Hoeflea algicola: one gene and its partner. The main gene of each other region encodes a partner of the protein of the gene in region 2 in a complex. Links are inferred from orthologs where the notes say so. Each region holds a gene or a part of one and is shown on either strand. Other genes may lie near its edges. The genes, in order: secY and secA.

The links.
Region 1: the proteins of secA (region 2) and secY are in contact, whole or in part, in a crystal structure (PDB 3DIN), measured with the Thermotoga maritima proteins. The link is inferred for Hoeflea algicola from one-to-one orthologs. Residues at the interface, in WP_004082002.1 of Thermotoga maritima: Glu261, Ala262, Arg263, Lys300, Ala301, Arg302, Thr303, Ile304, Ile305, Leu323, Tyr324, Asp325, Pro326, Val329, Ser330, Tyr333, Ile336, Lys340, Phe345, Val349, Glu363, Phe364, Tyr374, Ser375, Gly376, Gly377, Glu393, Ile395, Thr482, Ser483; in WP_004081795.1 of Thermotoga maritima: Glu108, Gly109, Glu110, Glu111, Ala236, Glu237, Arg238, Arg239, Ile240, Thr241, Ile242, Gln243, Tyr244, Ala245, Arg246, Arg247, Val248, Thr249, Gly250, Arg251, Arg252, Val253, Tyr254, Gly256, Ala257, Ser258, Thr259, Tyr260, Leu261, Pro262.

The regions. Positions count from the first base shown.
Region 1 is NZ_JAOVZR010000001.1:506,276-514,065, reverse strand. What follows is about bases 196-3,097. They hold secY (preprotein translocase subunit SecY), read right to left. Parts: upstream 2,366-3,097; coding sequence 1,025-2,365; downstream 196-1,024. Other genes in these bases: rpmD (50S ribosomal protein L30), read right to left, coding at 3,073-3,097; rplO (50S ribosomal protein L15), read right to left, coding at 2,562-3,056; OEG84_RS02600 (adenylate kinase), read right to left, coding at 444-1,028. Outside these bases: rpsM (30S ribosomal protein S13), read right to left, coding at 1-100; more of rpmD, read right to left, coding at 3,098-3,273; rpsE (30S ribosomal protein S5), read right to left, coding at 3,312-3,872; rplR (50S ribosomal protein L18), read right to left, coding at 3,918-4,280; rplF (50S ribosomal protein L6), read right to left, coding at 4,293-4,826; rpsH (30S ribosomal protein S8), read right to left, coding at 4,865-5,263; rpsN (30S ribosomal protein S14), read right to left, coding at 5,276-5,581; rplE (50S ribosomal protein L5), read right to left, coding at 5,616-6,173; rplX (50S ribosomal protein L24), read right to left, coding at 6,166-6,477; rplN (50S ribosomal protein L14), read right to left, coding at 6,489-6,857; rpsQ (30S ribosomal protein S17), read right to left, coding at 7,092-7,331; rpmC (50S ribosomal protein L29), read right to left, coding at 7,344-7,544; rplP (50S ribosomal protein L16), read right to left, coding at 7,556-7,790. UniProt on the Escherichia coli protein: The central subunit of the protein translocation channel SecYEG. Consists of two halves formed by TMs 1-5 and 6-10.
Region 2 is NZ_JAOVZR010000001.1:2,724,251-2,741,351, reverse strand. The notes cover bases 7,187-10,439. They hold secA (preprotein translocase subunit SecA), read right to left. Parts: upstream 10,105-10,439; coding sequence 7,387-10,104; downstream 7,187-7,386. Other genes in these bases: OEG84_RS13385 (peptidylprolyl isomerase), read left to right, coding at 10,357-10,439; OEG84_RS13395 (lipopolysaccharide biosynthesis protein), read right to left, coding at 7,187-7,257. Also shown: OEG84_RS13420 (class I SAM-dependent DNA methyltransferase), read left to right, coding at 1-840; OEG84_RS13415 (hypothetical protein), read left to right, coding at 837-989; OEG84_RS13405 (AMP-binding protein), read left to right, coding at 2,867-4,549; OEG84_RS13400 (GNAT family N-acetyltransferase), read right to left, coding at 4,557-5,834; more of OEG84_RS13395, read right to left, coding at 5,836-7,186; more of OEG84_RS13385, read left to right, coding at 10,440-11,208; bifunctional glutamate N-acetyltransferase/amino-acid acetyltransferase ArgJ, read left to right, coding at 11,254-12,495; OEG84_RS13375 (GNAT family N-acetyltransferase), read left to right, coding at 12,476-13,288; OEG84_RS13370 ((deoxy)nucleoside triphosphate pyrophosphohydrolase), read left to right, coding at 13,293-13,700; OEG84_RS13365 (hypothetical protein), read left to right, coding at 13,822-14,145; OEG84_RS13360 (Flp family type IVb pilin), read left to right, coding at 14,192-14,365; OEG84_RS13355 (methyltransferase domain-containing protein), read right to left, coding at 14,395-15,111; OEG84_RS13350 (ComF family protein), read left to right, coding at 15,341-16,132; grxC (glutaredoxin 3), read left to right, coding at 16,189-16,449; OEG84_RS13340 (carbon-nitrogen hydrolase family protein), read left to right, coding at 16,454-17,101. UniProt on the Escherichia coli protein: Required for protein export, interacts with the SecYEG preprotein conducting channel.

The DNA of each region.
Region 1 (7,790 bases), 2.2 Mb from region 2 along the record:
CGATCTGCTGGGCAAACTTGTTGCCGATACCGTGAATGTAGGTCAGTGCGATGACGACGCGCTTGTTTGTCGGAATGTTTACGCCTGCTATGCGGGCCATGTGCTTCTCCATGTGGGCCGGTCGTGCCGGCGGGTTATCGTTGCCCGCGTCCGGTGGAGGCCGGCCCTTGCGGGTAGTCTGAAACAATGAATTGGTCGCCCTTGCGGACAAGATCAATCACATTGCGCATGCTGATTCCCGGCACGCTTAAAGCGACCAGAGCTGTATCCCCGATTAACCAGGAATAATCGCACCGATCGCCTGCATGTTGCGAGTTGCGCGGGTCTTAGCGGAACTACAAGGCTTTCGTCAAGCTCTTGGCCCACAGTATTTGCGCACGGAGCGCTTCGAGAGGCAGGCTTCTCATGAGCAGCAGCCAGCCATCCCGATATCGCGTATCCAATCAGAGCGTGGCCAGAACCTGTTCGATCTGCTCGGTTACCTCGTCGATGGTTCCCATGCCGTCAACGGTGCGCAACGCGCCCTTGGCGTAATAGTACCCGGTCAACGGTGCAGTCTTCTTGTAATACTCGCGCAGGCGTTCTTCGAACACTTCCGCGTTGTCGTCCTTGCGGACCGGCTGCCCGGCGGCGGCCGCTTCTTCCGCCCGCTTGATGATTCGACCGACAAGCGCTCGGTCGTCAACAACAAGCTCGATGACCGAATCAAGCTTCATGTGCTTGCCCGCCAACATGGCTTCCACCGCGTCGGCCTGAATCAGCGTCCGCGGATAGCCATCAAGGATGAAGCCGCGCGCGCAATCAGGCTGATCGATGCGATCGGAGACGATGGCGTTGACGATATCGTCAGAGACGAGCTCGCCGGCATCCATCACCGCCTTGGCCCGCTGGCCGACTTCTGTTTCCGCTGCGACTGCTGCGCGCAACATGTCACCGGTCGACAATTGCGGAATACCGTGTTTCTCGACGAGGCGCTGGGCTTGTGTACCCTTGCCTGCGCCGGGTGGCCCCAAAAGAATAAGTTTCATCGTCCCCTCTTCCCTCCCCGAAGTTTAGACTTCTTGATCAACCCCTCATATTGCTGGGCGATAAGATGTCCCTGAACCTGCGCAACCGTATCGAGCGTCACCGACACAACGATCAGAAGCGATGTTCCACCCAAATAGAACGGAACGCCGGTCTGCGCGATTAGAAATTCGGGTAAGAGACAGACGAAAACGAGGTAGATCGCACCGACCACCGTTACACGGGTCAGCACGTAGTCAATATATTCGGCGGTACGATCACCGGGACGGATACCCGGAATGAAGCCGCCGTGCCGCTTGAGATTGTCCGCGGTGTCCTTCGGATTGAAGACGATCGCGGTATAGAAAAACGCGAAAAACGCAATCAAACCGCCGTAAAGCAGCATATAAGCCGGCTGACCGTGGCCAACCGAGGCCAGCAGCGTGGTCGCCCAGGCCGGCATATTGCCGGTGGCAGCAAAGCCCGCGACGGTGGCTGGCAGCAGAAGCAACGACGAGGCAAAGATCGGCGGAATCACGCCCGATGTGTTGAGCTTGAGCGGCAGGTGCGACGTATCGCCCTGGAACATCCGCGAGCCAACCTGGCGTTTTGGATACTGAATCAGCAATTGCCGCTGTGCCCGCTCGACAAACACGATCAATGCAATCACCGCAATGGCGACGACGATGACCGCAATGATCAGGCCAGTCGACAAGGCGCCGGTACGGCCAAGTTCCAGGGTGCCGGCGACAGCGCTCGGCATCGCGGCGACGATGCCGGCGAAAATGATCAATGAAATGCCGTTGCCGATGCCGCGCGCAGTAATTTGCTCGCCCAACCACATCAGGAACATGGTGCCGCCGACCAGAGTGATGACGGTAGCAATGCGGAAGAACCAGCCCGGATCGGTAACAATACCATTGCCCGACTCAAGCCCGACGGCGATGCCGTAGGCCTGCACGGTGCCCAAAAGCACGGTGCCATAGCGAGTGTACTGGTTGATGATCTTGCGACCCTGCTCGCCCTCTTTCTTGAGTTGCTCAAGCGTCGGGACAACGGAGGTCATCAGCTGAATGATGATCGAGGCCGAGATATAGGGCATGATGCCGAGAGCGAAAATCGCCATACGCTCGACAGCGCCGCCAGCAAACATGTTGAACAGGCCAAGGATGCCGCCCGACTGGCCCTGGAAAGCCTGCGCAAAGGCGCCCGGGTTGATGCCCGGCAACGGAATATAGGTACCCAGGCGATACACCAGAAGTGCGCCAAGAGTGAACCAGATCCGCTTCTTGAGGTCTTCCGCCTTGGCGAAAGCCGAGAAATTAAGATTGGAAGCGAGTTGTTCGGCTGCAGATGCCATTGCGTTCTCCGCGCGGCCCATCCGGCGCCCGATGAACCCGATCATCTCCGGAGGGCCTGAGTTGGTTTCACCGGACGTTGCGGCTTGACCGGACCACCGGTCGGCTGCGCCTGCCCCGGCCGCCGCATTGAGTCGCGCCGACCTGTCCCATATGGGACGAAAGCCGCCCGGTGTGAAGCACCGGGCGGCCAAATAATTACTTCTCTTCGGTAACCGGCGCAGCGGCAGGTGCGACTTCCAGCACCTTGACGGTGCCGCCAGCCTTTTCCACCTTCTCGATGGCGGTGCGCGAGGCGCCGCCGACTTCGAGGGTGACCTTGGCCTTCAGTTCGCCATCGGCCAGAACCCGCACTCCGTCCTTGATGCGACGGATGACGCCAGCTGCCTTGAGAGCGACTGCATCGATCGTGCCCTTGCCGTCGAGCTTGCCCGCGTCGATCGCCGTCTGAATGCGGCCGACGGAGACGACATTGAAGTCGCTCGAGAAGATGTTCTTGAAGCCGCGCTTAGGCAGACGCCGATAGATTGGCATCTGGCCGCCTTCAAAACCGTTGATGGCAACGCCGCCACGAGACTTCTGTCCCTTGACGCCGCGTCCACCGGTTTTGCCGGTACCCGAACCAATGCCGCGACCTACGCGCTTGCGGTTCTTGGTAGCACCTTCGTTGTCGGTGATCTCATTGAGTTTCATGATAGTTCACTCCCACTCACTGCTCGTCGACGACGCGAACGAGGTGGCTGACCGAACGGATCATGCCACGAACGGACGGCGTGTCCTCGAGGGTCCGGCGGCGGTGCATTTTGTTGAGGCCCAAGCCGATCAGCGTCTGGCGCTGGACGTTCGGGCGGCGAATCGGGCTGCCGATCTGTTCGACGGTGACCGTCTTGCCCTTTTTATTGTCAGCCATGGTCTTGGCTCCCTAATATGAATAAGGCAGACGCCCGATTACTCTTCGCCGCCAGCGGAAGGACCGCGGCGAGCCTGGAGCGTGGAATACTTGATGCTGCGCTGAGCCGCGATGTCCTTGGGGTGCATCTGGTTCTTGAGCGCATCAAATGTGGCGCGGACCATGTTGTACGGGTTCGAAGACCCGGTCGACTTGGCCACAACATCGTGCATGCCCAGCGTTTCAAACACGGCACGCATCGGACCACCGGCGATGATCCCTGTACCAGGCTTGGCAGCGCGCAGCAGTACCTTGCCGGCGCCGTGACGGCCATGCACATCGTGGTGCAGGGTCCGGCCCGAACGCAGCGGAACAAAGATCAGTTCGCGCTTGGCGGCTTCGGTTGCCTTGCGGATGGCTTCCGGCACTTCACGCGCCTTACCATGACCGAAGCCAACGCGACCCTTCTGGTCACCAACGACCACCAGGGCTGCAAAACCGAAGCGGCGGCCGCCCTTGACGACCTTGGCAACGCGGTTGATGTGAACAAGCTTGTCGACGAATTCGCTATCGCGCTCGTCGTCTCTGCCGCGGTTATCGCGACGACCTTCCTTGGCCATTGTCCTTTTCCTTATTCTTTTCCGGAATCAATCGGCTGGTTTTGATTAGAAAGTCAGACCGGCTTCGCGGGCTGCTTCGGCGAGGGCCTTGATACGGCCATGATAGATAAAGGCGCCGCGGTCGAAGACCACATCCTTGACGCCTGCTTCTGTCGCACGCTCGGCAATCAACTTGCCAACCGCAGACGCCGCAGAGACATCGGCGCCAGTCTTGAGATCACCACGAAGGCCGGTGTCCAAGGTCGATGCCGAAGCAAGCGTACGGCCTGCGGCGTCATCGATGATCTGTGCGTAGATGTTCTTCGACGAGCGATGAACCGACAGGCGCGGACGGCCATTGGCCACCGCTTTGAGCTGGCGGCGGACACGGTCGGCCCGACGCGTAAGGGATTGTTTCCTGCTAGCCATTTCGCGTCTTCCTTACTTCTTCTTGCCTTCTTTGCGGACAATCCGCTCTTCAGCATATTTAACGCCCTTGCCCTTGTAGGGTTCAGGCTTGCGATAGGCACGGATTTCTGCCGCAACCTGGCCAAGCACCTGCTTGTTGATCCCGGAGATGACGATTTCCGTCGGCTTGGGACAAGCAATATTGACGCCTTCCGGCGGCAGATAAACGACATCGTGGCTAAAGCCAAGGGCCAACTGCAGATTACGTCCCTGCATGGTCGCGCGATAACCCACGCCGTTGATTTCGAGCTTGCGTTCGTACCCGTCCTTCACACCAGTGAAGAGATTGGCAATCATTGTACGCGACATGCCCCATTTGGAGCGGGCGCCCTTGGAATTATCCACGGGCGTGACGACGACCGCATTGTCCTCGAGCTTGAGCGCAACTTCGTCATTGGCGACGAAGATCAACTCACCCTTGGGACCCTTGGCGACCACTTTCTGGCCGTCAATCGTCGCAGTTACACCGGCGGGAACCGGAACGGGCTTTTTACCGATACGAGACATTGTTCAACCTGTCTGTTCGAGTTGGAGGTTCTGCACGATCAGAAGATCGAGCAGAGAACCTCACCACCAACATTCTGCTCGCGCGCGATGTGATCGGCCAAAACGCCCTTCGGAGTCGAAAGGATCGTGATGCCGAGACCGTTAGCGACCTGCGGAATGGATTTCACGGAGACGTATACACGCCGGCCTGGCTTGGAAACGCGGGCGATCTCACGGATCACCGGTGCGCCTTCATGATACTTGAGCTCGATGCTCAATTCAGCCTTGCCGTTGTCGAACGCCACTTCGGTATAGCCGCGAATATAACCTTCGGCTTCCAGAACGTCGAGCACCCGAGCGCGCAGCTTCGATGCAGGCGTCGATACCGACGACTTGCGACGGGCGACACCATTGCGGATGCGTGTGAGCATATCGCCCAGAGGATCAGTCATTGCCATCTCACGCGCTCCTTACCAGCTCGACTTGACGAGGCCGGGCACCTTGCCCAGTGACCCGAGATCACGCAAAGCGATACGCGACATGCCCAGCTTGCGGTAATACGCACGCGGACGGCCGGTCACTTCGCAGCGATTGCGAACGCGGATCTTGGATCCGTTGCGCGGCATTTCGGCCAGCTTCAAGGTTGCACGGAAACGTTCCTCGATGGAAAGTTCCTGATTGTGCGTGATCGCATTGAGTGCGGCGCGCTTAGCGGCGTCACGCTCGACCAGCTTGCGGCGGCGCTTGTTCTTTTGAATTGCGCTGACTTTCGCCATATTCAGATATCCTTTTTCATGAATGCCGTTACGACTACTTGGGGAAAGGGAAGTTGAACTCTTTGAGAAGAGCCCGTGCTTCGTCGTCCGTTTTAGCCGTCGTACAAACGATGACGTCCATGCCCCAGATCTGATCAACCTTGTCGTAGTTGACCTCCGGAAACACGATGTGTTCCTTGATGCCCATGGCAAAATTGCCACGACCGTCAAAGCTCTTGGGGTTCAGGCCGCGAAAGTCACGAACGCGGGGAAGCGCGATGGTGATCAAACGATCCATGAACTCAAACATGCGAGCGCCGCGAAGCGTCACCTTGGCGCCGATCGGCATATCTTCGCGCAGCTTGAAGCCGGCGATCGAATTGCGTGCGCGGGTAATGACAGGCTTCTGACCGGCGATTGCCGCCAGGTCTTCGGCCGCTATCGCGGGCTTCTTGGAATCAGCGGTGGATTCACCAACGCCCATGTTGATGACGATCTTGTCCATGCGCGGGATCTGCATTTCGTTCGCGTAGGCGAACTGCTCCTGCATAGCCTTGCGGATGCGCTCAACGTATTCGGTCTTGAGCCGCGGCTCATATTTTGCATCAGCCATCGATCACTTCTCCAGAACGCTTAGCCACGCGAACCTTCTTCTCGCCCTCGATACGGAAACCGACACGGGTCGGCTTGCCGTCCTTGGGGTCTGCAACCGCGAGGTTGGAGAGATGAAGCGAGGCTTCCTTGTTGATGATGCCGGCTTCCTGGGTCTGGGACTGGCGCTGATGGCGCTTGACCATATTCAAACCCCGGACCACGGCCCGGTCTTCTTTCGGCATCACGACGAGGACTTCGCCGGTACGGCCCTTGTCCTTGCCTGTCAGAACGACGACCTTGTCGCCTTTGCGGATCTTTTGCATCGGTTCGTTCCTTACAGCACTTCAGGAGCCAGGGAGATGATCTTCATGTGGCTCTTGGCGCGCAATTCGCGCGGAACCGGTCCGAAGATGCGGGTGCCGATCGGCTCTTTCTTGTTGTCGATCAGGACAGCTGCGTTTCCGTCAAAGCGGATGACGCTGCCATCGGCGCGACGGATGTCCTTGGCTGTGCGAACCACAACCGCCTTCATCACATCACCCTTCTTAACGCGGCCGCGCGGAATGGCTTCCTTGATCGAGACGACAATGATGTCGCCGATAGAAGCATACTTCCGCTTGGAACCGCCCAGAACCTTGATGCACATGACACGACGAGCGCCGGAATTATCCGCGACGTCGAGGTTTGTTTGCATCTGAATCATATCAGGCCGCCTTCTTGTTGTTACCGACACGGTTGGGCGCAGAGGCCACCTATGCCAGCTTATGAGTCAATTCTTTTGTGCGCGGGAAGGATATTGCCAAGGTGGTTTCCGCAAACGGACCTTCCATGCGCTGAAAGCAGAAGAACGCCCGATTCCCGGGCGTTCTGCGCCAATGGCCTGCTTCATACAGGATTCTCGACAAGGTGCAATAGCCTCACCTCAAATCCCGTTCATTCAAGCCTGGGCTGTCTCGATGACAGTCCAGCGTTTGTCCTTTGAGATCGGCGCGCATTCCTGAATGGAAACCTCGTCGCCAACCTTGTGCTGGTTGTTTTCGTCGTGCGCCTTGTAGTTCTTCGTGCGGCGCACGATTTTCCGCATGACCGGATGCGCGAAACGGCGTTCCACGCGGACAACCACGGTCTTCTCGTTCTTGTCACTGACAACAGTGCCCTGCAGAATGCGTTTTGGCATGTTCTTCGGTCCTTAGGCCTTGGATTCGGCCGCCTTCTGGCGGGCAATGGTCTTGATGCGAGCGACGTCGCGGCGGACTTCCCTGACCCGCGAAGTTTTTTCAAGCTGTCCGGTAGCACCTTGGAAACGCAGGTTGAACTGCTCTTTCTTCAGCTTGGCAAGCTCGTCATTGAGTTGGTCAACGCTCATGGCGCGAACATCTGCGGCTTTCATGATCCGTCTCCTTACTCTGCGATGCGCTGCACGAAGCGGGTCTTGACCGAAAGCTTGGCTGCGCCGAGACGCAGGGCTTCACGGGCAAGCTCTTCGCTGACGCCGTCGATTTCGAACATGATCCGTCCGGGCTTGACCTTGGCCGCCCAGTAATCAACCGAACCCTTGCCCTTACCCATGCGGACTTCCGTCGGCTTGGATGTGACAGGCACGTCCGGGAAGATGCGGATCCAAACACGGCCGGCA
Region 2 (17,101 bases):
TTTAGCGTTCTGTGCTCACGTGTCCATGTTGAATTCTCGTTCCGTACCGGTGGTTGGCAAGGCAAAGGCAACGATCCTGTCTATCAGCATACGAATACTTTCAACAAATTTCCCTTCCCTGCTCTTGAAGAAATCAAGGACGACTTGATTGACGAGCTTCGGAACGAGGGTCAGAAACTTGATCAATTTCGACGAAAACAAATTGTTTCGAATCCGGGATTGACCCTAACAGGTATGTATAACGTACTGGAAGCTCTGCGAGTCGCCGATAATTCCAAAGATTATAATATTTCGGCTGATGAACGTGAAGTGTATCGGAACGCTAATATTGCAATTCTAAAGCAACACCATGACAGGATCGATAAATTAGTTTTTCAAGCTTATGGCTGGGGTGACATTGCGGGTAAGTTGATTGGCAGGCAAGGCGCGACAAAGCCGCATCAGCTCAAAGCGTCGGATCAGAAAAATGCTGAAGATGAGCTGATGTACCGTCTAGTGTCTCTCAACAAGGAGAGAACGGCGGAAGAGGCGGCAGGCCATATCCGCTGGCTGCGTCCGGACTATCAAAACCCGGAAGGCAAACATGCCGAAGCCAAGGGCAATCAGAACGAATTGGATGTCGGCGCTGCGGTTAAAGTCGAAAAAGAGGCTTGGCCCAAGGCTCTCCCGGAACAGATCGCCGCCGTGCGCGAGGTTCTGGAAGAGATGGGCGAGGCGACACCGCAACAGATCGCTCGCCGGTTCCAGCGCGCCCGTACAGCGTCCGTCGAACCGCTTCTGGCCAGCTTGGCGGCTCTCGGACAGGCACAGTTAATTGAAGATGGGAGATACGCGGCATGACCACGCTTTGGGGGCTGCACATGCCGGAAGACATCGGCAGTGATGCGCTGGAAAATGGGTACGTTGCCATTGGCTGGTCAGCTATGGGCGACATATCGAATTTGCCCAAATGGAGTTGCCCCCTGAAAGTGGTCCACCAACTGGGATAGATTATCCCTCAAATTGGAGGATCAGCGATGGCTGGAAAACGAGAGAAGCCGGAAGAGATTGTATCGAAGCTTCGGCAGGTTGAAGTTCTGCAAGGGCAAGGTGCGACGATTGCTGACGCGGTGCGCCAGATCGGCGTGACACAGCAGACGTTTTATCGATGGCGGAAGCTCTATGGCGGGATGCAGCGATCTCAACTCACTCGGCTGAAAGAGCTGGAGAAGGAGAACCAGCGGCTTCGGCGGGCGGTGTCTGACCTGACACTGGACAAACTCATCCTGACCGAGGCGGCAAAGGGAAACTTCTAAGCCCTTCGCGTCGGCGCAAGTGCATCGACCATGTGCGGCGGGAGCTCGGCGTATCAGAACGCCGCGCCTGCCGCACGCTCGGACAACACCGATCCACACAGCGCAAGGTGCCACAGGGCCGGGCAGATGAAGAACGGCTGACCGATGATATCATCGAACTGGCCGACAAGTACGGGCGCTATGGGTATCGCATGGTCACCGGTCTGCTGAACAACGCGGGCTGGCAGGTAAACCATAAGCGGGTTGAGCGCATCTGGCGGCGTGAAGGGCTGAAAGTGCCACAAAAGCAGAAGAAAAAGGGGCGGCTTTGGCTGAACGACGGATCATGTGTGCGTCTCAGACCGGAACGGCCAAACCACGTCTGGTCCTACGACTTCGTCCAGGATCGAACCGCTGACGGCCGCGTCTATCGGACGCTGAATATCATCGACGAATACACCAGGGAGGCACTCATGATCCGCGTGGACCGCAAGCTCAACTCAACGGACGTGCTGGATGCTCTGACAGACCTATTCATCCTGCGCGGCCCGCCGGAATACATTCGGTCGGACAATGGGCCGGAATTTATCGCCCAGAAAGTGCGGGATTGGATTGCAGCTGTTGGAGCCAAGACGGCCTACATAGAGCCAGGCTCACCATGGGAGAACGGATACTGCGAAAGCTTCAACGCCCGGTTCCGCGACGAGCTGCTGAACGGCGAAATCTTCTACAGCCTAAGGGAGGCGCAAATCCTGATCGAGCAATGGCGTATCCACTACAACACCGTCAGGCCGCATAGCGCTCTGGGCTACCGCCCGCCCGCGCCGGAAAGCATTGTCCCGATGGACCAGACGCCCATGATGCACTAACAATCAAACCGGACCACCTGATGGGGGCACGCCAATCCCGGCGGAATTCCGCGATCGTTTCTTCAAACATCCGTTCGTAGCGCTCGGCCTTTTGAGGACTTTGTTCACGCAAGCGCTCGAGGGTCTTTTCTACTTGTGAGCGATACATCCCCACCACGGCGTCGGCGTCATGCGAACCGCGTGCACGCGCATCGGCCAGTGACCGATCTAACGACATTCTCAATTTTTCCCGAAATTCCAAATCTTCTTTCCCTGCGATGAGCCATTGCCACATTCCGAAGATAAGGCAACTCCTTTGGAGAGGCTACAATATTATTGCTGCATTGAATGAATTTGTAGACGTCGCAAGATTTCAACTTCACGACCCTTGGTACAATTTGCTGCATCTGTGTATCTTCCGATGCGACTGGCTCCATCTTATTACGGTGAAATCCATGCAAGTGCATGAGCTGGGAACGTAAGTGCGCCGGGCTCATCCACTTGCTAAAGCGGCTTGATAATTCCAGCCTCAAAATCCGGTATGGAGGGGGCCTGCTTCCCGCTATTGTCGCTCCGATTGCATCCCGGGCATGCGCGTTGCTATTAGTCGATCTGGCTAATTGCGCCGTAGTTTGATTTGATACCTAATAGTTGTCGCCTGAATGAGACCGCAGCAGTGCCAGGAGCGTAGAATGCGAGCTCCTTACCGCGACGGGTTATGGCGCGGATGTGGAGATATAAGAAATGTTGTTGTCGAGCGGACGGACGTTTGAAGAGGTTGAATCGCGGTTTTCATGGGCGGTGCCGGAATTTTTCAACATCGGCACCGCAGTCTCCGATGACTGGGCGACGCGCGAGCCGGATAGGGTCTGTCTCGAGCATTTCAACCCCGAAGGTGAACCAGCGCGCCTGACCTATGGCGAACTTGCCCGCCGTTCAAATGCGTTTGCGCGGGCGTTGGTAGCGCTCGGAATTGGCACAGGTGACCGTGTTGCACTGATGCTACCGCAGGGTTTTCATACCGCCATTGCCCATATAGCCATCTACAAGATCGGGGCGATTGCGGTGCCACTGGCACTGTTGTTCGGGGTCGAGGCGATCAAGCACCGACTGTCAACTTCGGGCGCCAAAGCGCTGGTGACGACGGCAATCGGACGGGAGAAAGTCAAGACCATTTCCGAGGAACTGCCGGCGCTCGAGACAATCATCGTCGCCGGTGGCGATGCCGGTTCGGATGAGGATTTCGAAGCGCTCGAGAACAACCATTCCGACGCAGTGATCGAGAATGCGACCCGCGCCGAAGATCCGGCGTTGATGATTTTCACTTCGGGCACTACCGGTGCCCCCAAGGGGGCGTTGCATGCTCACCATGTGCTGATCGGCCATATCCCCGGCGTGCAGACCCATCACGAATTTTTGCCGCAACCTGGCGACAAGCTATGGACACCTGCCGACTGGGCCTGGGCAGGAGGTCTGCTCAATGTGCTGTTGCCGGGCTTGCTGCTCGGGGTGCCTGTGGTGTCGTCTCAGGCGCAGAAATTCGATCCCGAATTGGCTTACCGAATCATGGCGGAAATGAAGGTGCGCAACGTTTTCATTCCACCCACCGCGCTCCGGATCATGCGTACGGTGCCGGATCCGTTGTCACGCCATCAGCTTGATTTGCGCACGCTTGGATCGGGTGGTGAGACGCTCGGCCGTGAAACCTATGACTGGGCGCAGCGAGTGCTCGGGCTTACCATCAACGAGTTCTATGGTCAGACCGAGTGCAATCTGGTGCTGTCATCCATCGGCAAGTTGGGAGTGAGTCGCGGCGGCGCCATCGGCAAGCAGGTGCCGGGGCACAGGGTGGCGGTGATCGACGCGCATGGTGACGAGGTGGCCGACGGTGTTTCGGGCCAGATTGCAGTCAGACGTCCCGATCCGGTGATGTTTCTGGGCTATTGGCGCAATCAGGAGGCGACAGACGCCAAATTTATCGGTGACTGGATGCTGACCGGCGACCAGGGCGTGCGTGACGCCGACGGCTATTTCTCGTTCTTCGGGCGTGATGATGATGTCATCACCTCGGCGGGGTACCGTATCGGCCCGGGCGAGATCGAGGATTGCCTGACCGGGCATCCGGCCGTGGCGTTGGCGGCGGCGGTCGGCAAGCCCGATAAGGTGCGCACCGAAATCGTCAAGGCCTATATCGTGCTGGCGCCGGGGATCGAGATAGACGACGCTCTGTCCGGGTCGATTCGGGACTGGGTCAAGACCCGTCTGTCGGCGCATGAATATCCGCGTGAGATCGATTTTGTCGACGATCTGCCGCTGACCACCACAGGCAAGGTGGTTCGGCGGTTGCTGCGCGACAGAGCTATCGCCGAGACCGAGGCTGAAAGCGCCAACGTGACCGTTCAAGTGGAGGCCGCGGGCGGCGCTTGAGCGGCGCTCAGCGCCCGGCGGCCATTCCCCGGATTTTCTGACGCAATAGTCGGGCGATGTTTCGGGTGTTGCGGTAGATGTGCAGCTGGGTGGCTACCTGGCGGACATCGCGGTCGCGGTTGGGATGCAGTCCGACGACCATGGTTCCCATGCTTTCGCGTTCGGTCCAGAGCTTGCTCATGACCGGATGGTCCGGCACGGCGCAGGAATCTGTGCGGCGGATGTTGAGATCGTCGAGATGCCATTCGGTCAGCCGGTCGACCAGAAGCTTGCCCGGTGAGTAACGCGCCCATGTTTCGTTGTAGGCGGTCTTCCAGGTCCAGGCCTCGCCGGCTGAAACGAACACGATCATCGAAGCGATTGCCTCACCGTTCAGGGCCAGACTGTGGATCCGCACGCTGTCTGTTTCAGCGAGGCTGTTGATCGCCTCGCGGGCAAACGCAGCGCGATAACGGTCAGCCACCATCGCGGTCCGGCGGCGGCCTTTCCAGCCGGAATCCTCGAGCGTAAGAAATTCCTCGAGATGATGGCGGATTTCCTCGGGTTGACGGGCGACCATGTAGCTCAGCTCGCCGTGTTCGGAGAGTCGACGCCACTGGCGGCGGAGTTCGTGGCGATGCTTGCCGGAAATGGATTTGGTGAGGTATTCGTCGCCATCCAGGTTGCTTTCGAGGAATGGACGCTCCACCTGATCGGTTTCGACTACGGATAGATTGCGCCCCAACGCCACGGCGCGCAGCAGCGCTGCAACCGGACCCTTCAGGCGCATGTCTGGAAGGACAAGAATGCCCGGCAATCCCGAATCCTTGTTGCCGAGGGCTTCCAGCATGTTGTCGAGCGTTTCGGCCGCGTCTTCACGGTCGAGCAGCGGCGTTCCTTGCGGCCCAAATGGATTGGCCCAGGCTCGGATGATCGAGGCGCCAACGGAAAACCCGGGTTTCTCGACGGAGAATGGCAACAGCAGGCGCATGCGCGATCGGGATTCGTTCTCATCGCGCATCAGCATCAGGCGAATGATGCGGTCCTCGAGTCGCGGCATTGCCGGCGCCAGAAACCGGCCGGAAAAGAACACGTTCGGCTCGATCGCGCGGTTGGTCAGAAAATCGAGTTCTTCCTGCAACTCATAGCCGGCGCGAGCCGGGTATATCGCCAGATGCCGGCCGGGCCGACCGACGGCGATATCGCGTTCGGGCGCGGGGCGAGCGGTCTCCACATCGGCAAACTCGCCAATCAGCGAATTGGCCTGGCTGGCAACATCTTCCTGAACGATGGGGCTCGACGCCATGTTAGCGTTCCTCCGTTGCAGACAGGGTGGACATTGGCCTCGGGCCTGCGCCAATAAACATGACAATGCCCAGCCTGCGGCGAATGATAAAATGCAAGGCCATAGCCTCGATCACCATCGCTGCGGCGGTGGCGGTGGCTGCACCGAGCAGGCCCCAGGCTGGAATCAGGGCGATGTTGAGGCCGAGATTGGCAGCCAGCGCAAAGGCGTAGATCACCGCACAAATCTTCTGTTCGCCGGCCATGGTCAGCAACACTTCGCCGGGACCCACCATCGCCTTGGCTATGATGCCGGCAAACAGCACGACCATGATCATGTGGCCCTCGACGAAGGCGGGCCCGAACAGAGACAGAAGGAACGGTCCGGCGGCGATCACCAGGGCGCCGACGAGCAGCGACGGCCAGAATGTCCATTGCACGGTCTGGCGTGCGAAGGCTGCGAGTGCGAAAGGGTCATTGCCTGAGACCAGGCCGGAGAAGCGCTGTGCGGCGGCTGCCTTGACGGCGAAATAGACGAAATGCACCAGTGCCATGGTTTTGGCCGCGGCGAAATAAACGGCGACTTTCTCGGGCGGCAGATAGAAACCGACGATGACGACATCGGCATTGGTGAGCATGAAATAGAAGCCCTCGATCAGGAAGATCGGGAGTGCCACCAGCAGCCATGCACGGAAATGGATTTCGAGTTTGCGGGCCGGAAACCGGTTTCGCAACCTGGCAGTGATAGTCACGAACTGAACCACGGTGGTCAGGTAGGCCGCGGCAAGTGTGGCGAGAATGGCGGTGTCGGCATTGGCTACCTGGCCGAGACCGACGGCAGCCCCGACAAAGGCGAGGATCAATAGCGGCCGGACGATATAGGTCGGGCTCAACGCATGCACCGGCCAGCCATTGGCGCGGGCGGTACCATCGAGCACATCGCCGAGCGCGATCATCGGCAATGCAAATGCGCCGATGAACAGCGGCTGGATGTAGTGTGCCTCGATCCGGTCTCCGAGCATGTAGAGCGCGGCGATGCCGGTGGCGGCGATAAGTGTCGCCGATACCATCGCGAAAATCCGCGCGGTCGCGGTCAGTCCATTGACCGCGGCATCGGCGCCGTCATTACGGTATTGCGGCAGGAAACGAATGACGGCGGTGTGGAACCCCAGGCAGGAAAGATTGCCGAGAATTACTGCGATCACCCAGACGAAAACAAAGATCCCATATTCGAATTCGCCCATCAGCCGCGCCAGAATGATCTGCGAAACAAAGGCGATCGCGGCGCTGACGATGCGGATGGCAAAGGCGATCATCGCCATGCGCTGGGCCTGGCTGGTCTCGTCGCTGGCGCTGATAATGCTCGACATGCGCGCCAATAGCGGCGTTAGCCGCGCCGCGTAGCGCGGCGGCAATATCTTGCCGGCGGTGTCGATCAAGGTCATGCTCAAGTCTGTACCCATTGTTGAGCGGGCACCTTGGCATGGCGATGTTAAGAAACGGTTTGACCGGCAGGCGGAAAAGCTTCCGCGCTGACCGGTTGAACATCGTTTCGGTTCAGCACCGAAACGATGTTAAAAGGCACCGTGGCAGTGCTTGTATTTTTTGCCAGAACCGCAGGGGCAGGCCTCGTTGCGGCCGACCTTGCCCCAGGTTTCCGGATCCTCGGGGTTACGGTTTTCCGGGGCAACGATACCCAAAGCCGCCGCCGCCACGGCTTGTTGCGATTCGAATTCGTCTTCGCCGGTGCTGGCGTCGAGATGATGACCTTCCATGCCTTCAGGCAGGCTCGGCTCTGCCGCGGCTTCGCGAACGATTTCGACACGCATCAGCTGTGCCATGACCGCCTGACGCAGATTTGCAAGCAGTGCCTGGAACAACTCAAAGGCTTCGGATTTGTATTCCTGAAGCGGGTCGCGTTGCGCGTAACCGCGGAACCCGACCACCGAACGCAGGTGGTCAAGATTGACCAAATGTTCGCGCCAGAGGTGATCAAGGGTTTGAAGTACCACTGATTTTTCCACATAAGTGGTGACTTCCGGGCCGAACCTTTCTGCCCGTTCCGCAGCCATCTTCTCTACCGCTTCGGTGATTCGGGCGCGAATATCGTCCTCGGCGATGCCTTCCTCGGCAGCCCATTGTTCGATCGGTAAATCCAGATTGAGATAGGCCTCGACGCCCTTCTTCAATTCGGCAACGTTCCATTGCTCGGCATAAGCCCGTTCCGGGATATGCAGGCTGACCAGACCGTCGACCACTTCCTGGCGCATGTCGGCGATGATCTCGGAAATCGATTCCGCGTCCATCAGTTCCTTGCGCTGCTCAAAGATGACCTTGCGCTGGTCATTCATCACGTCGTCGTACTGGAGCAAGTTTTTGCGGATGTCGAAGTTGCGTGCCTCGACCTTTTTCTGGGCTCGTTCCAACGCCTTGTTGATCCAGGGATGGACGATCGCCTCGCCTTCCTTGAGGCCGAGAGACTTGAGCATGCCGTCCATACGCTCGGAGCCGAAGATGCGCATCAGGTCATCCTGCAGCGACAGGAAGAACTTGGAGCGACCGGGGTCGCCCTGCCGGCCGGAACGGCCGCGCAACTGATTGTCGATGCGGCGACTTTCATGGCGTTCGGTGGCGAGCACGTAAAGTCCACCAGCAGCGCGAGCCTCGTCCTTGAGCGTCTGGATCTCGGCGCGGATTTCCTGTTCGCGCTTGTCGCGTTCCGGGCCTTCAGGAACGTCCTCAAGCTCCAGCGCGACACGCATGTCGGCGTTGCCGCCGAGCTGGATGTCGGTTCCTCGACCGGCCATGTTGGTGGCGATGGTGATGGCGCCGGGCACACCGGCCTGGGAGACGATATAGGCTTCCTGCTCGTGGTAACGGGCATTGAGCACCTTGAAATCGGTCAGGCCATCCTTGCGCAGCAGTTCTGCCAGGATTTCCGACTTCTCGATTGATGTGGTGCCCACCAACACGGGTTGCTTGCGCTCGCGCGCCTGCTTGATGTCGGCGATGATGGCCTGGTACTTTTCCTCGACCGTGCGGTAAACCTCATCGTCCTCGTCAATACGGGCGATGGGAACATTGGTAGGCACTTCAACGACGTCGAGGCCGTAAATATTGCCAAATTCCTCGGCTTCGGTAGCTGCGGTGCCGGTCATGCCGCCAAGTTTTTCATACATCCGGAAATAGTTCTGGAAGGTGATCGACGCCAACGTCTGGTTTTCCGGCTGGATCTTGACGCCTTCCTTGGCTTCAAGCGCCTGGTGCTGGCCTTCCGAATAGCGGCGGCCCGGCATCATGCGGCCGGTGAACTCGTCAATGATGACGATTTCGTCGTTGCGGACGATGTAATCCTTGTCGCGCGTGAACAGCCGGTGGGCCTTCAGTGCGTTGTTGATGTGGTGCACGATCGCGACGTTTTCGACGTCATAGAGCGATTCGCCCTTGAGCATGTCGGCTTCGGTCAGCATGGCTTCCAGCTTCTCGGTGCCCACTTCGGTAAAGGTGGCAGAGCGCTGCTTTTCGTCGATTTCGTAATCGTCGGGTTCGAGCTTCTGAATCAGCGTGTCGATGCTGTTGTAAAGGGTGGAGCGATCGTCCAGCGGTCCTGAAATGATAAGCGGGGTGCGCGCTTCGTCGACAAGAATTGAATCGACCTCGTCGACGATGGCGTAATGGTGCCCGCGCTGCACCATCTGGGCGCGATCATACTTCATGTTATCGCGTAGATAGTCGAAGCCAAGTTCGTTGTTGGTGGCATAGGTGATGTCGCAGGCGTAGGCAGCGCGGCGTTCATCATCATCCATGCCATGGCCGATGATGCCGGTGGTCAGGCCAAGGAAGCTGTAGATCTGGCTCATCCATTCGGCGTCGCGGGTAGCCAGATAATCGTTGACGGTGACCACGTGCACGCCCTTGCCGGAAAGGGCGTTAAGATAGACCGGAAGCGTGGCGACGAGCGTTTTACCTTCGCCGGTCTTCATTTCGGCAATGGCGTTTTCGTTGAGGATCATGCCGCCGATGAGCTGGACGTCGAACGGGCGCAGGCCGATGGCCCGGCGGGCTGCCTCGCGAACGGTGGCGAAGGCCGGGATCAACAGATCATCGACCTTGGTGCCGGCTGCGATCTGCTCACGAAATTGTGTCGTGCGGGCCGCGAGTTCGGCATCGCTCAAGGCGCTAATTTCCGGCTCAAGGGCATTAATGGCCGCTATTCTCGGGTTGTAGGCCCTGATCCGACGATCATTGGATGAACCGAACATTTTGCGGGCGATAGCGCCGATCTTGACCATTGTAATGGTCCTTTCTTGAGACTGCGCGAACGGCAGGGCGGAGAACCGGCGCTGAATGGCTGCCGGTGAAACGGTTGGAATCGCAGTCCAGACCACCTTCACCGGGTGAAAGTCATCTGGACGGACGGTTGGCTGACAGATAAGAGGGGGTTGAACGATGTCAACGGCGGCAAAGGGCCGTCACAAGATGGCCAAGTTCTCCCTGGTACAGGGGTGGCTGTCGAAAGATGCTTCCCAATGAAAGGTTAGTCCATGCGCTTATCGCAGCTTACAGCCACGCTCCTCTTGACGACCATTGCCTTCCTGCCGGTGCAGGGGCATGCCGCTGATGAGACAGATCCGGTAGTCGCGATTGTTGCGGGGGCTGAAATCCGGACCTCGGAGCTGAATTTGGCCGAAGGCGACCTGGACCCGCAGTTCGACAAGCTTCCGGCGGAACAGCGCCGCGTCGCAGCTCTTGCAGCCGTTATCGATATCAAGACGCTGGCACGCAAAGCCGAGGGCGAGAAGCTCGACCAGACAGACGATTTCAAGAAATTGATGGCATTCCAGCGCGACAGGGCTCTGCACAACGCGCTTTTCAAGGCGACGGTTGTCGATCCGGTCACCGATGCCGACGTCAAGGCGCGCTATGAGAAGGAAGTCGCAGCCACACCGCCGGTAGAAGAAATCAGCGCACGCCACATCCTGCTCAAGACCGAAGAAGAAGCCAAGGCAGTTATCGCCGAGCTTGAGGCCGGCAAGGATTTTGCAGAATTGGCGAAGGAAAAGTCGACAGGGCCGAGTGCTGCACAAGGTGGTGATCTCGGCTATTTCACCAAGGGCCGCATGGTGCCTGAATTCGAGGCCGCAGCCTTTACCCTGAAGAAGGGTGAATACGCCAAGGAACCGGTCAAGACCCAGTTCGGCTGGCATGTGATCAAGGTCGAAGACCGCAGGGAAACTGCGCCGCCGGCTTTTGAGGAAGTTGCCGGTCAGGTCCGCCAGATGCTCATGCGCGAGCGGTATGCAGATCTCATCCGCGGTGCCCGCGAGGGGATCGAGATCGAGGTCGTCGACCCGGATCTGAAGACAGCTTATGAGGCGATCACCAAGCAACCCTAAGCGCATTTTCGGGCGGAAACCCTCCGCCAAACGAGGACCAAACGCATGTCCAGTGACATTTCTCCTCTGGCTCCGAAAACCTATGCCGCGCTGCCCCCGATAAGGGGCGCGCGGATAGAAACGGCTGCGGCCGGGATCAAATACGCTGATCGCACGGACGTGATGCTGATGGTTTTCGACCGGCCGGCGGCTGTGGCGGGCGTGTTCACGACCTCGAAATGCCCGTCGGCGCCAGTTGACTTCTGCCGGGAAAATCTCGGCGGAGGTCAGGCGCGGGCGCTGGTGGTCAATTCGGGAAACGCCAACGCGTTCACCGGCCAGAAAGGGCGTGCCTCAACGGCGATGACGGCGAGCGCTGCGGCAGAAGCTGTCGGGTGCAGCGAAGCCGAAGTCTTTCTGGCGTCGACCGGCGTAATCGGGGAACCGCTGGATGCGAGCAAATTCGCATCAGTGCTCGGGCAGATGGCGGTCTCGGCCAGCGGTGATCGCTGGCTCGACGCGGCACGGGCGATCATGACCACCGACACCTACCCGAAAGTGGCCACACGGACGGCGCGGATCGACGGCGTGACGGTGACGCTGAACGGCATGGCCAAGGGCGCGGGCATGATCGCCCCCGATATGGCGACCATGCTTTCCTTCATCGTTACCGACGCCGATATCGAGGCGGCGGCGCTGCAGGCAATGCTCAGCCGGCACGTGGGGTCGACCTTCAATGCGGTCACCGTCGACAGCGATACCTCCACCTCCGATACGCTGCTGGTATTTGCGACCGGGGCCGCTTCCGAGCTGGGTGCTGGGGCGATATCGGCGGCAGGTGACCCCCGGGCGCGCGGCTTTTCCAAGGCGCTGGCCGATCTCATGGAAGATCTGGCGATCCAGATCGTTCGCGACGGTGAGGGCGCACGCAAGCAGGTCGAAATTCTGGTCACCGGTGCAGGCTCGGCAAAGGCGGCGGGCCGCATCGCCCGGTCGATTGCCAATTCACCACTGGTCAAGACCGCAATTGCAGGCGAAGATGCAAATTGGGGCCGTGTCGTCATGGCCGTCGGCAAGGCCGGAGAAAAGGCCGAGCGTGACAAGCTGGCAATCTGGTTCGGCGACATCCGGGTTGCGGTTGATGGCGAGCGGGACCCCGACTACAGCGAAGCCGCCGCGTCGGAGGTGATGAAACGCGATGAGATCACCATCAGGGTCGATCTCGGAATCGGACGTGGCAAGGCGCGGGTGTTTACCTGCGACCTGACCAAGGCATATGTCGAGATTAATGGCGACTACCGGAGTTGATAATCTGTCCGAACCACCGAGAGCGGAGCTAATAGTGCCCAATCTTGCGATAGTCAGGCGACTGGAAGCGGTTGGGTTCCGGGCATGGCCTGCGGCCTCTATTCAGTATGATGGCAGCTGGCAGATCCGCTTGACTGCTGGGCATCCTTCCAAACGGTTGAATTCGGTCAATCCTCTCGATCCGTCCGATCACGGTGACATCGAGATCAGGGTGGAACGCGCCGCGCGCCGGTTCGATGCCTATGACAGGCCGCTCGTGTTCCGGCAATCGCCGCTGGCGCCGCCGCAACTCGAAGCCTTTCTGGACGCGCATGGCTGGCGGCGGTTCGATGAGACAATCGTCATGGCCGGGGCGATCGACCGGCTGGATATCGATGGCGGCATGGACTACCTGCCGGTTCGCGATATTGGTCGCTATGTCGATGCGGCGATCACGGTTCATGGCCGTGACCAGTCACTGAAAGCCGGATTGGCCGAAGTGCTGAGTTCGATACGTCCCTCAAGCGGTTTGTTCGTGATCGAGGATGATAAGACCGGCCCGACGGCGACGGCGCTGTGTGTTCATGACAACGACATGGCCGGATTGTTCGAGCTAGCAACCCGTGCCGATGCCCGGCGCGCCGGGCATGGCCGGGATGTGATCAGGGCGGCGCTTCGCTGGGCCCGACATCGGGGCGCCGAGACGGCATGGCTGCAGGTGGAAACCGCCAATACGGCCGCGGTGGCGTTGTATAAGGGGCTCGGCTTCGGCGAGGTCTATCGCTACGCCTATCGTGTGAAACCGGGACAGTAATTTCATGACAGGCAAGAAAATGCTGCTGGTTGTCGCTTGCGCGCTCGTCGATGCAGATGGGCGGGTGCTGTTGTCGCAGCGTCCCAAGGGCAAGAAACTGGCGGGATTGTGGGAATTTCCCGGTGGCAAGGTGGAACCGGGCGAAACTCCGGAAGCCGCGCTGATCCGTGAATTGATGGAGGAACTCGGGGTTGCGACCAAGACCGATTGCCTCGCACCGCTGACATTTGCCAGTCACAGCTATGACGAGTTTCATCTGCTGATGCCGCTGTTTGTCTGCAGGCGTTTCGAGGGTTCTGCACGCGGGCTTGAGGGGCAGGTACTCAAATGGGTCCGCCCGCGGGACATGCGCACCTATCCAATGCCGCCGGCCGACGAGCCGTTGATTCCGTATCTGATCGATCTGCTGTAACTATTTGCCGCGGTTATGGTCGAAACGAGCCAAACTGATAACAGCGTTAATCAATCCTCAATTTTAGCAAGCCACACTGCCCCTGAATGACGAATCCGAAAGGATTCTCAGTGGAGAGATCATGGCTAGTAGCGATTTTTGGGTGACGGCAATGGACAGATCTGGCGACGAAAACCGGAGCAATCGGTTTGGTGCGGTTCGCGTGGCGTTGCTGTTTGGCACCGCTGCCATTGCGGTTGCGATGATCCTGACGCCGATCGTCGCCGATCGCACCGCGACATCGCGGGTTGCCTGGTCGCCTTCCCAATATGACAACATCACCACTGGTTCAATTCCGCAACGCTCGAAGGGCACATACTACACCGTGCGGAAATCGATCCTGCAGGATATTCCCGGCGCCGTCTGCATCATTCGTACGGATGGCCGGACCAGCGGGGATTGCTAAGGCAGACTGCGTATTTCCCCCAAGCCCCTGGAGACGGAACATCGATATGAAAACAGTGATGACTTGGTTTCTGAAGGACAAGAGCGGCGCCACCGCAATTGAATACGGGCTTATCGCGGGATTTCTTTCGATTGCCCTTGTGGTTGGCGCCTCGACGCTCGGAAACACCATCAACAATACCTTCGACGGGGCTGCACAGCACCTGGTCAATAGCCAGTAGGGCGTTACAGATCCTCGTTAAGCCTAGCCTTAACGCGGCAGTTTTTGCTCCGGAGCTTTCAGCGCGTCGGCTAGTCGTGCCTTCGCAGACCCCGGCTTGAGCGGCTTTTGCTGGCTTTCATGCGGCGCCCATCCCGACAGGTGAACCACCGGAAAACTGGCGCGTACGCGCCCGTCCGGGTCTGAAAAACGCTCAGCATAGATCTCCGCCGCCCGCAGGAACATCGCCCTGCGGCCCGGTAGGCGGCTGCGGTCGCTCAAGATCGAGGTCATGCCCATGCCGCGCAGATCGCGCAGCAGGGCAAACATGTCATCATAGCGTACGACGATGTCCTCGATGTCTGTGACCGGCAGCGCGAAACCAGCGCGTTGCAGCAGGCCGCCATAGTCACGGATGTCGGCAAAAGGGTGTACCCGGGCATTAGCCCCGCCGGTGAGTTCGCTTTCTGCGGTCAAAAGCGCCTCGCGCAATTCGGCAAGCGTGCCGGCGCCGGGTGTGGCGGCGAGCAACAAGCCATCCGGCTTGAGCGCCCTGCGCAATTGCACCAGAACTCCGGGCGTGTCGTTTGTCAGATGCAGCGCCAGCGGAGAGATCACCAGATCCACGCTTTGCGGTTCAAGCGGAGCCAGATCGGGGGGGACAGACTGAGGTTGCGGCCATCCAGACCCGGCACCTGACAGCAATCGATGAAACTGAATTTTTCGGTTTTCCCGGTCGCCTGCATCAGGTCGGCGGCAAGTGTCGATCCGCCATGCAGTTGCACCGGTTGGTCGAAATGGCGCGCAACGACGGATAGGCGCTCAGCCATGTCCTCGGCGACCCGGCGGGCCAGAAAATCCGCACCCGGCTGGAAACTTGCAAGGGCGCGCTCGCGACGCTGGCGCATAAGCGCGTGGTCAAACAATTGGTCCATGTTTCGCTCCGGCACTTGGTGATTGGCTCGCTTGTTGGATGGAACGGCGTTAAAGTCAATAAATGGAGATCCGCGGATCAGGCCATCCACTGCATCATTTGGCGTTTGCGCTCGGTCGCGCAGGCGGGCAGGCGATGCGGCTTGTCTACCCACCGATCTGCGCCGGTTGCGGAATCATGACCGGCGATCACGCCGCTTTGTGCGCTGTCTGTTGGCAGAGCGTGCGGTTCATTGAACGACCCTATTGCGAAATAACCGGTGCGCCGTTCGACCATGATCGCGGCGAAGGGCTGGTTTCGCCTGAGGCAATCGCTCGGCCACCTGCCTATGGCAAGGCGCGGGCCGCAGTGTTTTACGATGGGGTGGCGCGCAAGATTGCGCAGGGGCTGAAATATTCCGACCGCGCCGATCTCGCCGAAATGATGGCTGCCTGGATGGTTCGTGCCGGTCGTGACGTGATCGATGATAGTGATGTGATAATCGCCGTACCTTTGCACCGCCGGCGGTTGTTTTCTCGGCACTACAATCAATCCGCCGAGCTTGCGCGGGCTGTTGCCCGGCTGTCGGGCAAGCGTTTCCTGCCAGCGGGATTGCATCGGGTCCGCGCCACCGAGCGGCAGGTGGGCTTGGGTCTGAGAGCGCGGCAGGATAATGTGCGGGGTGCGTTCAGGACGCCAGAGACGCAGAAGGCGCGTCTTTTCGGCGTCCGAATTTTGCTGGTTGATGATGTGCTGACCACGGGAGCTACGGTGGAAGCTGCGACGCGGGCGCTCAAGCGTGGCGGAGCCGGTGAGGTCAATGTTCTGACCTTTGCCAGGGTTGCAAGGTCGGGAGAGGAAACCCTATATGCCTAGGAGGCTTGGCCGAACGCAGAAGAAGGCTTGGCCATCCTGTAACCCTGGAGACACGCATGGTTGAAGTAACCGTTTATACGCGCCAATTTTGTGGCTATTGCACCGCCGCCAAACGCCTGCTTGAGGGCAAGGGTGTGAGCTTTACCGAACACGATGCGACGTCCTCGCCGGATCTTCGCCAGGAGATGATCACCAAGGCCAATGGCCGGGCGACATTCCCACAGATTTTCATTGATGGCACCCATGTTGGCGGTTGTGACGAATTGCTCGCGTTGGAACGCGCCGGCAAGCTCGACCCAATGCTGGCGGGAGCTTGAGGCGATGAGCGAGTTGGTGGTCGCAGCCATCCAGATGCGGTCCGGGGTATCCCCGCAGACCAATATTGCGGTCATGGATGATCTGGTTCGCGAAGCCGCTTCTCGTGGCGCACGGTATGTACAGACGCCGGAAATGACCGGCGCGGTACAGCGCGACCGGGCTGCGTTGCAGCAAATGCTCAGATCCGAAACTGATGACCCGGTTCTGGCCGCAGCCTCTGCGCTGGCCGCCGAGTTGGGGATCCACCTTCATATCGGATCGACCGCGGTGGCCGCGGGCGACGGCATGGCCGCCAATCGCGGCGTGGTGTTCGGACCGGATGGCGGCCTGCTGGCCCGCTATGACAAGATCCATATGTTCGATGTGAATCTGGACAATGGCGAAAGCTGGCGCGAAAGCGCGCTTTACCGCCCCGGTGATGTAGCGCAGACTGTTGACATCGGTGGCACGCGTCTGGGGATGGGGATCTGTTATGACATCCGTTTTCCGGATCTGTTTCGTGACCTGGCGCTGGCTGGCGCCGAAATCCTGACCGCGCCGGCGGCGTTTACCCGGCAGACGGGCGAAGCGCACTGGCATGTGCTGCAGCGCGCCCGGGCGATCGAAAACGGTGCTTTCGTGATATCGGCGGCCCAAGGCGGTGTGCATGAG